One region of the Cupriavidus sp. H18C1 genome, then DNA from elsewhere that is predicted to be linked to it. Evidence: riboswitches for the same ligand, from Rfam matches in the RefSeq annotation. Region 1 holds a riboswitch; the other holds the start of a gene.
What was found. A riboswitch is a leader RNA that binds a small molecule or an ion and turns the genes downstream of it on or off. The one in region 1 is predicted to bind glycine.
Positions count from the first base shown of each region.

Region 2: it holds a riboswitch for glycine, as region 1 does, so the genes downstream of both, OJJOAM_RS18145 (D-amino acid dehydrogenase) here and gcvT (glycine cleavage system aminomethyltransferase GcvT) in region 1, are expected to answer to the same signal.

Region 1 is NZ_CP186008.1:2,104,471-2,113,664, reverse strand. It holds gene OJJOAM_RS09740 (c-type cytochrome) at 51-974, shown strand; gene hemN (oxygen-independent coproporphyrinogen III oxidase) at 1,062-2,543, opposite strand; gene OJJOAM_RS09730 (UvrD-helicase domain-containing protein) at 2,960-5,044, opposite strand; glycine riboswitch at 5,276-5,372, shown strand; glycine riboswitch at 5,394-5,540, shown strand; gene gcvT (glycine cleavage system aminomethyltransferase GcvT) at 5,639-6,766, shown strand; gene gcvH (glycine cleavage system protein GcvH) at 6,874-7,254, shown strand; gene gcvP (aminomethyl-transferring glycine dehydrogenase) at 7,350-9,194, shown strand, end outside.
Region 2 is NZ_CP186009.1:506,610-515,803, reverse strand. It holds partial or broken gene OJJOAM_RS18150 (SDR family NAD(P)-dependent oxidoreductase) at 129-924, shown strand; gene OJJOAM_RS18145 (D-amino acid dehydrogenase) at 1,386-2,723, opposite strand; glycine riboswitch at 2,780-2,896, opposite strand; gene OJJOAM_RS18140 (diguanylate cyclase domain-containing protein) at 3,031-4,017, opposite strand; gene fumC (class II fumarate hydratase) at 4,182-5,558, opposite strand; partial or broken gene OJJOAM_RS18130 (diguanylate cyclase domain-containing protein) at 5,760-7,839, opposite strand; gene OJJOAM_RS18125 (bifunctional diguanylate cyclase/phosphodiesterase) at 8,079-9,194, shown strand, end outside.

The sequences.
Region 1 (9,194 bases):
GGCCGCCAAGCGGAGCGGTCACGGGTTTCCTGCAAAATCGAGAGTTCAGCATGAGCGACGTCCATAACGAACACGAGTCTCCCATCAAGACCCCGAAGCAGCTGATCGCTGTGGTGATTGCCGCCTTCGTGGTGCCGATCACCGTGATCATCCTGCTGGTCAGCTTCGTCGGCTACGGTGGCCCGGAAGGCGCCGGCTCCACCGATACGGCGGAAGCGGTGGTTGACCGCATCAAGCCGGTCGCCTCGCTCGAACTGCGCGATCCCAATGCGCCGCGCGTCTTCAAGACCGGCGAACAGGTCTATACCGCCGTCTGCGCGGCCTGCCACGCCACCGGCGCGGCGGGTGCGCCGAAGTTCGGCGCGGCCGGCGACTGGACTGCCCGCCTCGGCCAGGGCTACGACGGCCTGATGAAATCGGTGATCGCCGGCAAGGGTGCGATGCCGCCGCGTGCCGGCACCTCGCCGGACGACTTCGCCGACTACGAGCTGGCCCGCGCGATGGTGCATCTGGTCAACTCGGCCGGCGGCAAGCTGCAGGAGCCCGCCGCGCCGGCACCGGCCGCGGCGACCACCGCTGCCGCTTCGGAACCTGCCGCACCGGCGGCTGACGCTGCCGCGGCCGCTCCCGCTGCTGCGGCTCCTGCCGCCGCTGCCCCGGCGGCACCGGCCGCGCCGGCTCCGGCGGCCGCCGCACCGGCACAGACCACGGCTGCGGCCCCCGCCGCCGCTTCGGCCGAGGTCGGCAAGCGCGTCTACGATCAGGTCTGCGCAGCCTGCCACGCCGCCGGCGTCGCCGGTGCGCCGAAGGTCGGCGACAAGGCCGCCTGGGCCCCGCGCATCAAGGAAGGCATGGACGCGGTCCACAACTTCGCGCTGAAGGGCAAGGGCGTGATGCCGCCGAAGGGTGGCTACGCCGGCCCCGACGCCGACGTGATCGCCGCGGCCGACTACATGGTCAACGCGTCGAAATAAGACCGGGGCGCCGCGCGGCGCTCGCCTCGGCAGCAAAAAAAGCCAGCGGCATCCCGCTGGCTTTTTTACGTCCGGCGCTCCGGCGCGCTAGACCACGCGCGAGTACCGGGCAGTGGGTACCGCGCCGGGGCGGGATGTCGACGGCATCCGCTGCAGCGGGTGCGCCACCGCCTTTTCCGGATCGCGATCCGCAACGGGATCGGTATTGGAACCCGAAAGCGGACCGGACAAGCGATCCGAATCCGGCTGTGCGGTGGCCGCCCGATCGTCCCGCAGATAGCGATCGAACACCATGGCCACGCGCCGCACGAGCAGGCGGCCCAACGGCGTCACCTCGATCCGCGCATCGGATAGCCGTACCAGCCCCTGCGCGGCCAGCGACGCAAGTTCCGCCCGCTCGGCGGCGAACTCGGCGTCGAAGTCGATGCCGTGCCGCCGCGCGACCTCGGCCGTATCCAATTCGCCATGGCACATCAGCGCGCCGATGATGTCCTTGCGCAGCCGATCGTCGGCGTCACAGGCGTGGCCACGCAGCACGGGCAGCCTGCCGGCGTCGAGCGCGCCGTAGTACGCGTCCAGCGTGCGGGCGTTCTGCACGTAGCGGCCGGCCACCGCGCCGATCGCCGAGATGCCGAAGCCGAGCTGGTCGTGGCCGGCATGCGTGGCATAGCCCTGGAAATTGCGCTGCAGCCGTCCGTCGCGCTGGGCGCGGGCGAGCGCGTCGTCGGGCAGCGCGAAGTGATCCATGCCGATATAGACATAGCCGGCCGCGGTCAGCCGCTCGATGGCCGAGACCAGGATGTCCAGCTTTTCGCCGGCCGACGGCATCGCGGCCTCGTCGATCCGACGCTGCGGCTTGAAGACATGCGGCAGATGCGCGTAGCTGTACAGCGACAGGCGGTCGGGCCGCATCTCCAGCACGCGCTCGATGGTGGCGCCGAAGCGGGCCGCCGTCTGGTGCGGCAGGCCGTAGATCAGGTCCATGCTGATCGACAGGAAGCCGAGCCGCCGGGAAGCGGCGACCACCCTGCGCGTGTCCTGCACCGGCTGCACGCGATGGATTGCGGCCTGGACCTCGGGATCGAAGTCCTGCACGCCGAGGCTGACGCGGTTGAAGCCGAGTTCGGCCAGCAGCGCCATCCGTTCGTCGTCGACGCGGCGGGGATCGATCTCGATCGAGTGCTCGCCGTCCGGCCGCAGATCGAAGTGCCGATGCAGCGCGGCCATGACCTGCCGCATTTCGGCGGGATCGAGGAAGGTCGGCGTACCGCCGCCCCAGTGCGATTGCACGACGGGCCGGCGCTCGCCCAGGCGATTCGCCACCAGCGCCATCTCGCGCGCCAGGTAACGGACGTAGCGCGCGCTGCGGCCGTGGTCGCGCGTGATGATCTTGTTGCAGCCGCAGTAGTAGCAGATGTTCTCGCAGAAGGGGATATGCAGATAGAGCGACAGCGGCGCGTCGGCGCCCCCTGCCCGGCAGTCGTCCAGCGCGGACAGATACGCGTCGTCGCCGAACCCCGCATCGAAGCGGTCGGCGGTCGGGTACGAGGTGTAGCGCGGCCCGTTCACGTCGATGCGTTCCGCAAGCGCGCGGAAATCGGCGAGATCGCCGCGGCGGATGACGGCATGCCGAGCGGCTGGGGGAAGCGGTTTCGGCAGGGACTTCGGGAACGGCTTCGGAAGCGACTTCGGAAGCGAAATGGGGAGCGGTCGTTGCCATCGGCGGCCTTCTGAGGAATCCGCTTCGATGCTAGCCAAGCCAGCCTGCGCCGGACTTGATCGACATCAAGGGCCGGCGATTCGGCTGTTCTCTCGGCGCTTCGGCGCCACGCGCCTGCGCCCTCAAAGTACGATGGGCGATCCGCCACCGTAGCAGCCGGATGTTGCAGGCCCCTGGCTGCCTTGTATCGACGCCGATACGAAGGGACGGGCCTACCCGGCGCTGCGCCTCAGCCGCCTCAGGCCCCTCAGCCGCCCAAGCCGCTTCAGCCGGTGGCGGCCTTGGTGCCGAGCAGCGCCTTCAGCCCCGCCAGCCGGTCCTTCGGGCTCATCGCCGGCGTCTCGTCCTTCGGCGCCGGAGCCTCCTCGAGCTTCATCTCGCCGATGAAGCGCGACGGCTGGCACGAGTAGGTGTCGCGCGCGCGCTTGCGCTTCTTGCACCAGCTGATATGCAGGCTGCGCTGCGCGCGCGTGATGCCGACATACATCAGGCGGCGCTCCTCCTCGATCTTCTCGTCGCTCAGGTCCTCGTCCTCGCGGCAATGCGGCAGGATGCCCTCCTCCACGCCGACCAGGAACACATGCGGATATTCCAGGCCCTTGGACGCGTGCAGCGTCGACAGCCGCACCGCGTCGGGATCTTCCTCGCGGCCTTCGAGCATGCTCATCAGCGCGACGGTCTGCGTCAGCTCCAGCAGGTTCTTGCCCTCTTCGCCGAAACCGTCGGCGGTGTCGAAGCCCGTCGCCTCGCCATCGGGGGCCTCCGGCTTGGTGCCCTTGCGCTTGAGCCAGTCGAGGAACTCCAGCGTATTGGTCCATTTGGCCTGGGCCTGGCGCTCGTCGAAGGTGTCGTACAGATAGGCCTCGTAGTGGATGCCTTCCATCAGGTCGTCGAGCACCTCGGTGGCCGGATCGCGCGCGGCGCGGTCCGCCAGCCGCACCATCGCCTCGCAGAAGGTACGCAGCGGCTCGAGCTGGCGCGGCTGCAGCTTGCCTTCGATGCCACCCATCATCGCGGCCTCGAACAGCGAGACCTTGGCCTGGCCGGCGAAGGTGCCCAGCACCTCCAGCGTGGTATTCCCGACGCCGCGTCGCGGCGTGGTGACCGCGCGGATGAAGGCGGGATCGTCGTCGGGATTGGCGATCAGCCGCAGGTAGGCGCAGATGTCCTTGATCTCGGCCTTGTCGAAGAAGCTCTGCCCGCCCGACAGCACGTAAGGGATGCGCTCGCGGCGCAGGATCTGTTCGAACAGCCGCGCCTGGTGGTTGCCGCGATAAAGGATCGCGTAGTCGCGGAACTGCGCGCGCCGCTCGAACTTGTGCGCCGACAGCTTGAACACCACCGACTCGGCCTCGTGCTCCTCGTCGTTCATCTGCGTCACGGAGATGGGATCGCCCATGCCGTGCTCGCTCCACAGTGTCTTGTCGAACAGCTTGGGGTTGTTGGCGATCACCGCGTTGGCCGCCTGCAGGATGCGCACCGTGGAGCGGTAGTTCTGCTCCAGCTTGATGACCTTCAGGTTCGGAAAGTCGGTCTGCAGCAGGCGCAGGTTGTCCAGCGTGGCGCCGCGCCAGCCGTAGATCGCCTGGTCGTCGTCGCCGACCGCGGTGAAGGCCGGCGCGCGCAGATGCGAGCCGCCGGCCAGCAGCTTCAGCAGCTGGTACTGGCAGGCGTTGGTGTCCTGGTATTCGTCGACCAGGAAGTAGCGCAGCCGGTTCTGCCACTTGAGCCGCACGGTTTCGTCACGCGCGAACAGCTCGGCCGGCAGGCGGATCAGGTCGTCGAAGTCGACCGCCTGGTAGGCCGCCAGCGTGGCGACGTAGTTGCGGTAGATCAGCGCGGCCTGGTGCTGGTCGGCATCAAGGGCCTCGGCAATCGCGGTCTCCGGATCGACCATGCCGTTCTTCCACAGCGAGATCGTGCTCTGCACGCTGCGGATCAGCTTCTTGTCGGTGGTCGCCAGCTGTTCCTGGATCAGGCCGAAGCAGTCGTCGGCGTCCATGATCGAGAACTGGGGCTTCAGGCCCAGGTGCTCCGCCTCGGCGCGCAGGATCTGCACGCCGAGCGAATGGAAGGTACAGACGGTCAGCTGGCGCAGCGGGATGCGCTTGCCGTCGCGGGTCTTGCCCTCCATCAGCTTGGCGATCCGCTCCTGCATCTCCTTGGCGGCCTTGTTGGTGAAGGTCACCGCGGCGATATGGCGGGGCTCGAAGCCCTTGTCCTCGATCAGATGCGCGATCTTTTGCGTGATCACCCGGGTCTTGCCCGAGCCGGCGCCGGCGAGCACCAGGCAGGGGCCGTCCAGATAGCGGACGGCTTCGGATTGGGCGGCGTTCAGTCCGTGGGTCATCGGTCGGGGATCGGAGGTCGGGTACAGCGGGAGGTCGGACCGCATCGCAAAGGGCGCGGCCCGCGGGCGCGACGCGTTGGAGGACGGGTCGCGAGTGGGTCGCAAGTGGGTCGCGAACGGGTCGAAGCCGGCGATGTTAACACGGGGGCGGGGCCGGCCGAGACCCGGAAACCGACTCCTGCAACGCGCCGCTCTCGCGTTGACAGCCGCCAGGGCTGCGGTTAGAGTCGCGCCATCCGTCCGGGAGAGCGCGCGACTGTATCGTCATTCGCGCCGCCGAAGGGGAATCACCCGAAAACTCTCAGGCACCATGGACCGGGCGGATCGGCATGCAGTATGCACACGATGTATGCCGAACTCTGGAGAGCGACACCCGTCATTCATTAGCTGGATGATGAGCGTGTCCACCGAAGGGGCGCACGGCGAGGCCGGTCAGTCCGACGAGGACGGCAAGCCGGGCCGTAATCTCTCAGGTATCGAGGACAGAGGGGGTCATCCGTCGCGACGGTTCGCACCGAGCCGCGCGACGGATGACCCTTTTTGTTTGGCGCGCCGCGCGCGCCGGACCGAACGATGCCACGCTCCGAGGAATTCATGACGCTCCAGGCCACGCCCCTCAACGCCATCCACCGCGCCCTCGGCGCCCGCATGGTCGATTTCGGCGGATGGGACATGCCGGTCAACTACGGCTCGCAGATCGAGGAGCACCACGCGGTGCGCAGCGATGCGGGCATGTTCGACGTCTCGCACATGTGCGTCGTCGACCTCACCGGTCCCAATACCCGCGCCTTCCTGCGCGAACTGCTCGCCAACAACGTCGACAAGCTGCAAACCCCGGGCAAGGCGCTGTATTCCTGCATGCTCGACCCGAACGGCGGCGTGATCGACGACCTGATCGTCTACTTCTTCGCCGAGGACCGCTTCCGCCTGGTGGTCAACGCCAGCACCGCGACCGGCGATATCGACTGGATCCGCCAGCGCAATGCCGACACCGGCGCCGGCGTGACGATCACCCCGCGCCGTACCGATAACGCTCCCGATGGCGCGACCCCGCTGGCGATCGTCGCCGTGCAGGGCCCGAATGCGCGCGCCAAGGTCTGGAGCGCATTCCCGTCGACCCAGCCCAGCGAAGCGCTCAAGCCCTTCAACGCGATGGTGGTGCAGGACGCCGCCATCGGCGAAATCATGGTGGCCCGCACCGGCTACACCGGCGAGGACGGCTTCGAGCTGGTGGTGCCGGCCGACAACGTCGCCGCGGTCTGGGAAAAGCTGCATGCCGCCGGCGTGCGCCCGGCCGGCCTCGGCGCACGCGACACGCTGCGCCTGGAAGCCGGCATGAATCTGTACGGCCAGGACATGGACATCCACACCTCGCCGCTCGACGCGGGCCTGGCCTGGACGGTCGACCTGCAGAGCGAGCGCGATTTCGTCGGCAAGGCCGCGCTGGTGGCCAACGGCCAGCGCCAGCAGTTCGCCGGCCTGATCCTGCGGGACAAGGGCGGCGTGCTGCGCGCGCACCAGACCGTGCTGACCGCCGCCGGCGAGGGCGAGATCACCTCGGGCACCTTCAGCCCGACGCTGTCCCAATCGATCGCCTTCGCGCGCCTGCCCAAGGATGTGGCGCTCGGCAGCGAAGTCCAGGTGCTGATCCGCGACCGCAAACTGACTGCGACTGTGGTTAAACTGCCGTTTGTGCGCAATGGCAAGGCACTCGTGAGCTGACAGCTCGCATCGGACATCGTCCACCCGGTCACGCTGCGCCCCGCGGCCCCCTTCATCCCGATGGCACGCGGCGGCGCGACACAAGAATCTGAAATTGGAGAATCTCGATGAATTTCCCCGCTGACCTGAAGTACACCGAGTCGCACGAATGGGTGCGCGTCGAAACCGACGGCACGCTGACGATCGGCATCACCGATCACGCGCAGGATGCGCTCGGCGACATCGTCTTCCTGGAACTGCCCGAGGTCGGCAAGACGGTCGGCGCCGGCGACGCGCTGGCGGTGGTCGAATCGGTCAAGGCCGCGTCGGACATCTACGCGCCGGTGGCCGGCGAAGTGGTCGCCGTCAACGACGCCGTCAAGGACGCGCCCGAGAGCGTCAACGCCAACGCCTTCGATGCCTGGCTGTTCAAGATCAAGCCGGCCAACGGCGACGACGTCAACGGCCTGATGACGGCCGACGCCTACAAGGCCAGCGTCGGCGCCTGAGCCCGGCGCCCCGCCCGCGGCGCCGGGGACCATGGCTGACCACCATGTCCCGGCCCGCCTCTCCGAGTCACTTGCCATGAACGCTCCCCCTGCCCATGAACGCCGCTCAATCCGCTCGCCCTTCGCTGGCCGAACTCGAAGCTCGCGACGCCTTCTCCCACCGCCATATCGGGCCCGACGCCGCCGAACAGCAGCACATGCTGAAGGTGCTGGGCTACGACAGCCGCGCCGCGCTGATGGACGCCATCATCCCGGCCGCGATCCGCCGCCGCGACGGCATGCCGCTGGGCGAATTCACCGAGCCGCTGACCGAGGAAGCCGCGCTGGCCAAGCTGCGCGGCATCGCCCGCAAGAACAAGGTGTTCAAGAGCTTCATTGGCCAGGGCTACTACAACACGCTGACGCCGGGCGTGATCCTGCGCAATATCTTCGAGAACCCGGCCTGGTACACCGCCTACACGCCGTACCAGCCGGAGATCTCGCAGGGCCGCCTCGAAGCGATGCTGAACTTCCAGCAGATGGTCACCGACCTGACCGGCCTCGATATCGCCAACGCGTCGATGCTCGACGAAGGCACGGCCGCGGCCGAGGCGATGACGCTGCTGCAGCGCGTGAACAAGCACGCGTCGAATACCTTCTATGTGGCGGACGACGTGCTGCCGCAGACGATCGAAGTGGTGCGCACCCGTGCGCTGCCGCTCGGCATCGAGGTCAAGGTCGGTCCCGCCGCCGACGCGGCGCAGGCGCATGCCTTCGGCGTGCTGCTGCAATACCCGGGCGTCAACGGCGACGTGGCGGACTACCGCGCGATCGCCGATGCGGTGCACGCGGCCGGCGGCCTGGTGGTCGCGGCGGCGGACCTGCTGGCGCTGACACTGCTCACCGCGCCCGGCGAATGGGGCGCCGACGTGGCCGTCGGCAACTCGCAGCGCTTCGGCGTGCCGCTCGGCTTCGGCGGCCCGCACGCCGGCTATATGGCCGTGAAGGACGCCTACAAGCGCTCGATGCCGGGCCGCCTGGTCGGCGTCACCGTCGACGCGCAGGGCAACCCGGCCTACCGGCTCGCGCTGCAGACGCGCGAGCAGCATATCCGCCGCGAGAAGGCGACCTCGAACATCTGTACCGCGCAGGTGCTGCTGGCGGTCATGGCGTCGATGTACGCCGTCTACCACGGTCCGCAGGGCCTGAAGCGCATCGCGCAACGCGTGCATCGCCTGACCGCGACGCTGGCCGGCGGCCTGCAGGCTCTGGGCTACGCGCGCAGCAATGCGACCTTCTTCGACACGCTGACGATCGAGACCGGCGCCGCCACCGAGGCGATCCACGCCGCGGCCGCCGCGCGCGGCATCAATCTGCGCCGCGCCGGTGCCGCGCATGTCGGCATCTCGCTGGACGAGACCACCACCCGCGACGATGTGGTCGCACTGTGGGAGATCTTCGCGCAGGGCAAGCCGGTGCCGGCCTTCGACGCCCTGGAAGCCGCGGCCGATGACGGCTATCCGGCCGCGCTGTCGCGCCAGAGCGCCTACCTGACGCATCCGGTCTTCAACACGCATCACGCCGAACACGAGATGCTGCGCTATCTGCGCATGCTGGCCGACAAGGACCTGGCGCTCGACCGCACGATGATCCCGCTGGGCTCCTGCACGATGAAGCTCAACGCGACCAGCGAGATGATTCCGGTCACCTGGCCCGAGTTCTCCAGCATCCATCCGTTCGCGCCGGACGACCAGACCGTCGGCTACCGCGAGATGATCGCGCAGCTCGAGGCGATGCTGTGCGCCGCCACCGGCTACGCCGCCGTCAGCCTGCAGCCGAATGCCGGCTCGCAGGGCGAATACGCGGGCCTGCAGATCATCCACGCCTACCACGCGAGCCGCGGCGAAAGCCATCGCAATATCTGCCTGATCCCGTCGTCGGCGCACGGCACCAATCCGGCG
Region 2 (9,194 bases), on a different replicon from region 1:
GGACTTCTTTCTCAGCGAAGAGATGAACGCTGCCGAAGGAAAACGAAGGGCGCTACGTGCCTGGGAGGCTTCGGCTTCGAACCTGGACCAATGCCTGAGCGGTATTTGAATCGCATAGCGAGGTACTCATGCAGATCGATCTCACCGGCAAGACCGCCCTCGTCACCGCCTCGACCGCGGGCATCGGGCTGGCCATCGCCATCGGCCTCGCGCGCAGCGGTGCCACCGTCGTCGTCAATGGCCGCAAGCAGGACACCGTCGAGGGCGCCATCGCCGACGTGGTGCGCGAGGTGCCGGGCGCCACGGTGCGCGGCGTCGCGGCCGATGTGGGCGGCGCCGAGGGCTGCGATGCCATCGTGGCCGCGGAGCCGGCGGTGGACATTCTGGTCAACAACGCCGGCATCTACGGTCCGCGCGACTTCTACGAACTGAGCGACGAGGACTGGACCCGCATCTTCGATGTCAACGTGATGTCGGGCGTGCGGCTGGCGCGGGCGTACTCCGGCGGCCATGGCGGCGAACGGCTGGGGCCGCGTGGTGTTCATCTCGTCGGAGTCCGCGCTGAACACGCCGGAGGACATGATCCACTACGGCTTCTCGAAGACCGCGCAGCTGGCGGTGTCGCGCGGCCTCGCCAAACGGCTCAGCGGTACCGGCGTCACGGTTAATGCGGTATTGCCGGGGCCGACGCTGTCGGACGGCCTGCGCGAGATGCTGCGCGAGGACGCCGACAAGGCGGGGCTGTCGATCGAGGAGGCGGCGGCCCAGTTCGTCAAGGCGCATCGGCCCAGCTCGATCCTCCAGCGCGCGGCCACGGTGGAGGAGGTCGCGCACATGGTGGTGTACGTCTGTTCGCCGCAGGCATCGGCGACCACCGGCGCCGCGTTGCGGGTCGATGGCGGCGTGGTGGATACCATCGCCTGAGCCCGGCGATGGCGGGATGGTGCGACGGTGCTGGCGTGATGGTGGGGTGGTGGCGCATCGCGGTCGCGCAGGACCTGGTTTCGCACCGCTGCCCGGCACGCAGAAACGGGTACGCTTTGCGCGCGGCGTCCATATTGATCGAGTTCCGGCTACGCAGAAACGGGTACGGTGCCGCTTTCCATCGCGTGCCGGCACGGCGGTTTTACCGCGGGATTCATCGTCATCAGCCGTCCCGTCGACGCTCGTGAAAGGGTACGCAGAAACGGGTACGGTTTGCGCAAGGCGCACGCAGAAACGGGTACGCTTTCGAGCGCAGGCGGGTCCGGATGCATGTCCGCATGCCTGTCTCGATGCGCGTCCCGATGCGTGCCGGTTGGATCCACGCCAACGATGAAAACGAAAACACCGGCGCGCATGTCGATGCCGCGCCGGTGTCGTTGTTTCAGGCCTGTATCAGGGCATCAGGCCTCGGCCGGCTCCGACGCGGCCGCGCGCGTGGCGACCACCGGCGCGAGCGGTCGCGCCATCCGCGGCGCCTCCGGCAGCGGACCGCAGAAGCCGAAGTCCACTTCCGGCACGCGGCCGCTGATCAGCTCGGCGATCGCGCGTCCCGAGCCGCAGCCGTGGGTCCAGCCCAGCGTGCCATGGCCCGTGTTCAGGTACAGCCCCTGCACCGCGCTCGCGCCGATATACGGCACGTTGCCCGGCGTCGCGGGTCGCAGGCCGGTCCAGTAGCGCGCCAGTTCGGGACGGCTGACACCGGGGAAGATCTCCAGCGTGCGCCGCACGATGGCCTCGCAGCGCACCGGGTTCAGCTCCATCGAATAGCCGTTGAGCTCCGCGGTGCCCGCGATGCGCAGCCGGTCGCCCAGACGCGAGAACACCAGCTTGTACTCGTCGTCGGTCAGGCTGACGCTCGGCGCGCGCTCCGGGTCGAGCACCGGCAGCGTGGCCGAGTAACCCTTGGCCGGATAGATGTCGAGCTTGACGCCGAGCGGCCGCGCCAGCATCGGGCTGAAGCTGCCGAGCGCGAGCACATAGGCGTCGGCCTGCTCGACGGTGTAGGCGCCGGTCTCGTCGGCGATCTCGACCCCGCGCATGCGCCCGCCTTCGGCCAGCAGCCGCTGCACGCGCACGCCGTAGCGGAAGCGCACGCCGCGCGCCTCGCACAGCGCCGCCAGCCCCGTGGTGAAGCGGTGCACGTCGCCGGACTCGTCCTCGCTGGTGTAGGTGGCGCCCGCCAGCCGCGGCGCGATCGAGGCCAGCGCCGGTTCGAGCTTCACCACTTCGTCGGGACCGATCACGCGGCGCTCGCAGCCCAGCTCGCGCATGATGCGCGCCGGCTCGATGGCCGCGTCGAATTCCTTCTGGCTGGTATAGAAGTGCAGGATGCCGCGGGTCAGATGATCGTATTCGATGCCGGTCTCGGCGCGCAGCGCCTGCAGGCTGGCGCGGCTGTAGGTGCCGAGGTTGAGCAGCTGGATCATGTTGCGGGTGGATCGGCGGGCCGGACACTCGCGCAGGAACTTCAGGCCCCACGACCATTGCGCCGGGTCGGCGCGCAGGCGGAACAGCAGCGGTGCGTCCTCGCGTCCCAGCCAGCTGAGCAGCTTCAGCGGCGCCGACGGGTTGGCCCAGGGTTCCGCATGGCTGACCGAGATCTGGCCGCCGTTGCCGAAGCTGGTTTCGCGTGCCGCGCCGGCATTGCGCTCGAGCACCACGACCTCGTGGCCGGCCTTGGACAGATACCACGCCGAGGCCACGCCGATCACGCCGGCCCCCATCACGATGACTTTCATTTCAGGCTCCAGGATGCAAAAAGGGGCAGCCGGCCGGCATCGTCGATGCCAACCCGGCTGCCCCCACTGTCCTTTTGCCTGAGAGATTCACCGCGTCCGCCCCGGACCCGGTTTGCCCCTTCGGCGGCCGTCATCGCTTAACCATGATGGCGGCGCTCTCCAGTTCGTTGTCGTCTCCAGTCTTCGGTACCTGAGCGTTTCGGGGGTACGCGCTTCGGCAGCGCCGCCGCCGCGCTGTCGCGCCGCAGGCTCGCTTTCTCCTGGATGGGCGGACAGTAACACGGCGCGGCGGCGGCCGCAACGCGAGTTACTGTGGCGCGGCGGGCGGCGTTCCCTTCCTGCGTGCCTGCTTGTTGGCGTACATCGCCTGGTCGGCCTGCGCCAGCAGGTCCGCGATGCCGGTGTGCCGGGCGGGATCGAAGGCGACCGCGCCGGCGCTGAAATCCAGCGCATAGCCGCGCTGGCTCTGCGCGTTGTACGCGTCCACGACTTGCCGCAGCCGGGCCAGCATCGCGTCGCACGGGTCGGCCGAGGCGTCGACCAGCAGCACGACGAACTCGTCGCCGCCCAGCCGTCCGATCAGGTCGGACTCGCGGAAGGCCTGGCGCAGGTGGTCGGCGAAGGCGGCCAGCGCCAGATCGCCCTCGGCGTGCCCGAAGCGGTCGTTGATGGCCTTGAAGCCGTCCATGTCGAAGAACAGCAGCGTGACCGGCATCCCCTGGCGCTGGCAGACCGCCAGCGCATGCTGCGCCAGCGCCGAGAAGCCGCGGCGGTTCGACAGCATCGTCAGGTCGTCCATCGAGGCCAGTTGCGCCGACTCCAGTTCCTGCTCGGCCAGGCGACCCAGATCGTGCAGCAGCGCCTGATCGTCCTTGTCGAACTCGCGCGGCTCGGTGTCGATCAGGCACAGCGTGCCGACCTTGGCGCCGCCCCGTACCGCGAGCGGGCAGCCGGCATAGAAACGCACGCCGGGCGCGCCCGTGACCAGCGGGTTGTCGTGAAAGCGCTGGTCCTGCAGCGCATCGGGCACGATCAGCAGATCGTCGCGCAGGATCGCGTGGCCGCAGAACGATTGCTCGCGCGGCGTTTCGCGGGCGGCCAGGCCGAACGAGGACTTGAACCACTGGCGCCTGGCGTCGACCAGGCTGACCAGCGCGATCGGTACGTCGAACAGCCGCCTGGCCAGGCGGGTCAGCCGGTCGAAGCGCTCTTCGGCGGCGGTATCGAGCAGGTTCAGGGAGTACAGCGCGTCGAGGCGCCGCTGGTCATCGGCGGGAATGGGAGCAGGAATCATCTCGTCAATGCGATCGTTGTTACCCCCCGATCGTCGTCTGCCCGTCTCAAGCGGGTTTGTCGCCGGCCGCCGCGGCAGCGCGGGGCCGGTCGATAGGGTCGTTCCATGTGTGGGCGGCCGTATGCGCCGTCGTGGACGTGGCCGCCAGCACCGGTGCGCCGGCGCTACACCTCGCGCGTCATCCCTTTCAGGTCGATCCATTGCTCGAACTGCTCGGCGGTGACATGGCCGGAGGCGATCGCCGCCTCGCGCAGCGACAGATTGCGTGCCACGGCGAGCTTGGCGATTTCGGCCGCCTTGTCGTAGCCGATATGCGGGTTCAGCGCGGTGACGGGCATCAGCGACCGTTCGAGCAGGTCGGCGATGCGCGCCCGGTCCGCCTCGACGCCGGCCACCATGTGTTCGGCGAAGCTGGCCGCCGCGTCGGCCAGCAGTGTAACCGACTGCAGCAGGCTGTAAACGATGACCGGCTTGTAGGCGTTCAGCTCCAGCGTGCCCAGCCCGTTGGCCAGCGTGATGGTGGTGTGGTTGCCGATCACGCGGCAGCAGACCATCGCCAGCGCCTCGGCCTGGGTCGGATTGACCTTGCCCGGCATGATCGACGAACCCGGCTCGTTGGCCGGCAGCTGCAGCTCGGCAAAGCCCGCGCGCGGGCCCGAGCCCAGCAGCATGAAGTCGCGCGCGATCTTCAGGAAGGACGAAGCCGTGGTGTTCAGCGCGCCCGACAGGTCGGCCAGCGCGTCGTGCGCGGCCTGCAGCGCGTAGCGGTTGGCGGCGGGCTCGAACGGCAGGCCGGTGTAGTCCGCCAGCGCGCGCGCGAAGGCGGCGGCAAAGCCGGCCGGCGCATTGAGGCCGGTGCCGACCGCAGTGCCGCCCTGGGGCACCGGCATCGCGCGCAGCACGGCCTGGTGCAGCCGCGCCTGCGCGTCGGCGACCTGCGCCTGGTAGCCGGAGAACTCCTGGCCCAGCGTCAGCGGCACGGCATCCTGCAGATGGGTGCGGCCGACCTTGACGATATCGGCGAAGGCCTCGACCTTGCTGCCGAGCGTCTTCTGCAGCGTCTCAAGCGCCGGCAGCAGCTGGCGCTGCACCGCCCGCGCCGCGGCGATATGCATCGCGGTCGGGAAGCTGTCGTTGGACGACTGGCTCGCGTTGACGTGGTCGTTGGGATGAACGGGCCGCTTGCTGCCGACCTCGCCGCCGAGCAGCTGGATCGCACGGTTGGCGATCACCTCGTTCAGGTTCATGTTGGTCTGTGTGCCCGAGCCGGTCTGCCAGACCGACAGCGGAAACTCGTCGGGCCACTGGCCGGCGATGATCTCCTCGGCGGCCTGTTCGATCGCCTGCGCCAGCCCCGCGTCGAGCACGTTCAGTTCGCGGTTCGCGCGTGCCGCGCACAGCTTCAGGATCGCAAATGCCTCGATCAGCGCCGGCGGCATCTTCTCGTTGCCGATGCGGAAGTTCTGGCGCGAGCGCTCGGTCTGCGCGCCCCACAGGTGGTCGGCGGGGACGGGTACCTGGCCCAGGCTGTCCTGTTCGATGCGGGTCGCTGGGGGGCTGCTGGTCTGACATGACTGGCTCCTGTGAACGAACGGTACGAATCGGTCTTCTAGGATACGCCGACGGTGCCGCGGTTGCCGCTGGTGCCGCCGGTGGCCCGGATGCCGCTGTCGGTGCCGCGAATGCCGCGAATGCCGCGAATGCCGCCGACGCGCATTGCGGCCCCGGCGGCGAAGGTCGCCCTACGAGCGCGCTTCGCGCGACCGGTTCGCCAGCTCCGGCGGGCCGATCTCGAAGCGCCCGCGTCCGCCGTCCTTGGCGCGGTACAGCAGCGCATCGGCCTCCTTGGCCAGCTGCTGCCACGTGATCGGGGCACCCTGGTACAACGCGATGCCGATGCTGACATTGACGTCGACGAAGGCGCCTTCGATGAAGAAGCGGCGGCCCACCGAATGCAGGATCGCGCCGGCCACGCGCACCGCGACATCGGGCCGGTCGATGTCCTCCATGACGATGGCGAACTCGTCCCCGCCCAGGCGCGCCACCGCGTCGCGCTCGCGCACGCAGCGCTGCACGCGTTTGGCGAAGCTCTGCAGCAGCTGGTCGCCGGCCGCGTGTCCATAGTGGTCGTTGACCGCCTTGAAGCGGTCCATGTCGAGGTACAGCAGCGCCATCAAGCGCTCCTGCGAACGGCTGCGCGCCATCGCTTCGGCCAGCCGCGTCTCGAAGGCGCTGCGGTTAAGCAGCTGCGTCAGGTGGTCCAGGCGCGAGATCTGCGCCAGCCGCAGCGTCTCGAGCTTGCGCGCGGTGATGTCCTGCACATGGACATGCACGCCCTCGACGCGGCTGCCGTCGGCGCTCCACTCGGGGCGGAAATTGGTCTCGGTGCAGTGGTAGTCGGGATCGTGGAATTCGGTCTCGAAGGTCACCGCGGTGCCGGCGAGCGCCTGCTGCAGGTACGGCTGGATGCGCGCGTAGCGAGCCTCGCCCAGCAGTTCGCGCAGCGTCATGCCCGCGCAGCTGCTCGAGCGGAATGCCGAAGGTGCGCTCGTAGGCGAGGTTGTTGAAGACGTAGCGCTCGTCGGTGTCGATGAAGGCCAGCAGCGAGGGCAGCGTGTCGGTGACCGCGCGCAGGCGCGCCTCGCTGCGATGCAGCTGTTCGCGGCGCTCGCGCACGTCGCGCATCAGGCGGGCAAAGGCGCGCGCCAGCACGCCGATCTCGTCGTGGCGATGGGTCGACAGCCGCTCATAGGCCGACAGGTCGCGCGCGCTGTCGCGCACCACGCGCCGCAACTGCGCCAGCGGCGTGAACATCCAGTGCACCGCGAACCAGTTCAGCAGCGCCACCATGCCGACCGCGACCGCCGACCACAGCAGGAAGCGCTGCTGCATCGCGTGCAAGGGCTGGAAGGCCTCCTTGGCCGGCAGCACCGCGACCAGCTCCCAGCCGGTGGTGGCCATCAAATACCGTGCGATGATCGGCTCGCGCGGGGTCACGAACTCGAACGTGGCCGGTTGCGCCTGCACCCCGCAGGTCTCGCCCTGGGCGCGCGCCGGTCGTCCCACCTGCTGCTGCAACCGGTGCTGCACGTAGACCGGTTGAGGCCCGGCGGAAACCAGGCAATAGAATCCGGTGCTGCCGATCGGGCTGTGCGGCACTTCCACCAGGAAGTTGGAGCGGCCCAGGTCGATCCAGCCGCCCACCAGGCCGAGGAAGGTCTTGTCGTCCGAGACGATCGGCACGGCCAGCAGCACGCCAACCGAACCGTCCGCCCGCGCCCGGATCGGCGGGCTGATCACCGGCGCCAGCGTGCGTGCGGTCTCGCGGAAGTAGGTGCGATCCGCGACCGATACCATGGTGCCGTCGCGGGCCAGCAGCATGCCCTTGGCGTCAACGACGACAGCGCCGTTGAAGGTGCCGGGAATCGGCAGCGCGCGGATCAGCATCGCCTGCAACTGCGCCGGCGGCGCGTCCATCATGGTCTTGAATTGCGGGGCCAGGTGTTCGAGCAGGATCAGGCGATCGGTGACCGCGGTGTCGAGCTGTTCCGCGGTGAGCTTGACCACGGAATCCTGCTGCGCCTGCAGGGCGGCACGCAGGTCGGCATGGGCCGATTGCAGCGAGCCCACCACCAGCGCGGTGCCGAGCACCGTCGACAGGCCGGCGGTGACCAGCGCGATGCGGGTCGTCAACGACAGCGCAAAACGCGGACGACGGGCCTGTGCCGCGGCCGGTTGCTCGCGGCGATCGTCGTTCGGTGCGTCGTGCGGTCCTTTCTGCGGTGCGTTGGGCGAGGCGTCGAGCAAGGGGGACGGTTGCATGCGTGCCCGCAAGGGCGTTCCCCGGGGTCGGCGGGTTCCGTAGGCGTCACCGTATCACATCGAGCGGCATGGTGCGAGTAGCCGGCACGGGCCTGGCGGCTGTCGCAAAGTGCATTTCGCGCGGTATAGTCCAAGCCGTGATCGGAGCCTGGACGCCAGCGGCATCGGTGCCGGTCACCGCTCTGGCGCCACGCTCCGGCGCCCCCAAATCCAGGCCGCCCGGCCGCCTTGCTATCGCGATGAAACTGCCTTCGCTCCCTCCCGCCGTCCTGGCTCTGCTGGTCGTGGCCGCCGGCGCCTGCGCCACCGCGGTGGCCGCCGTGCAGACCGCCGCGTGGAGCGAGCGGGCGGCCGTGCAGCGGCTCGATGCGATGCTCGCGGCGAGCGTGATGGCGGTGCGCCAGCGGCTGGACACCGGCGAGCGTTTGCTGCGCGGGGCCAGCGGCCTGCTGGCGGCCGATCCCGAGACCACGCGCGACCAATGGCGCGCCTATATGCTCGCCACGCAGATCGACGATCTGCCGGCCGGCATCCACTCGGTCGGCTATGCCAGGTTGACGGACGCCTCCGGGCTGGACGCGCTGATCGACGCCGTGCGCGCCGACGGCCTGCCCGCCTTCGATGTGTTCCCGCGCGGCGAGCGCGAGGTCTACGCGCCGGGCGTCTATGTCGAGCCCTTCGCCGGCCGCACCATCGGCGCGCTGGGCTTCGACCATCTGTCCGACCCGGCACGCCGTGCGGCGGCCGAGGCGGCGCGCGACGCGATGCAGGCGCGCATGACTTCCCGCGTGACGCTGCTGCGCGAAGCGCATCGCAGCGTCGCGCTGCAGGGCACGGTGCTGTATCTGCCGGTCTACCGCAACGGCATGCCGCTGAACGCGGTGGAGGAGCGCCGGCAGGCGCTGCTCGGCTATGTCTATGCCGCCTACCGGCTCGGCGACCTGCTTGCCGACGCGGCGGCCGTCCATGGCGGCAAGCTGTCCCTGGCGCTGTATCAGGGGCGGCCCTCCGCCGCCAGCCCCTTGCTGCTGGCCCGGGCCGGGGGCGAGGCGGCGCCCCGCGCGCATTCGCATCCGCTGCGCCAGCTCGATCGCGAGCTGTCGTTCGGCGGCCAGCTCTGGACCGTGCGCGCGACCACGCTGCCCGCCTTCGAGGATGGCGGCCCCGCCCCGGTACCGCTGGTGATCGCGGCCGGCACGCTGGGTACCGCGCTGCTCGGCTGGCTGGTGTGGCATCTGGCGGCGCGGCGCCGCGCCGCGGAGCGCGCCAGGCAGTCGGCCGACGTGGTGGCGCAGCGGCACGCACGCCTGCTCGACCATGCACCGATCTGCGTGATCGCGTTCGACCGGCACGGC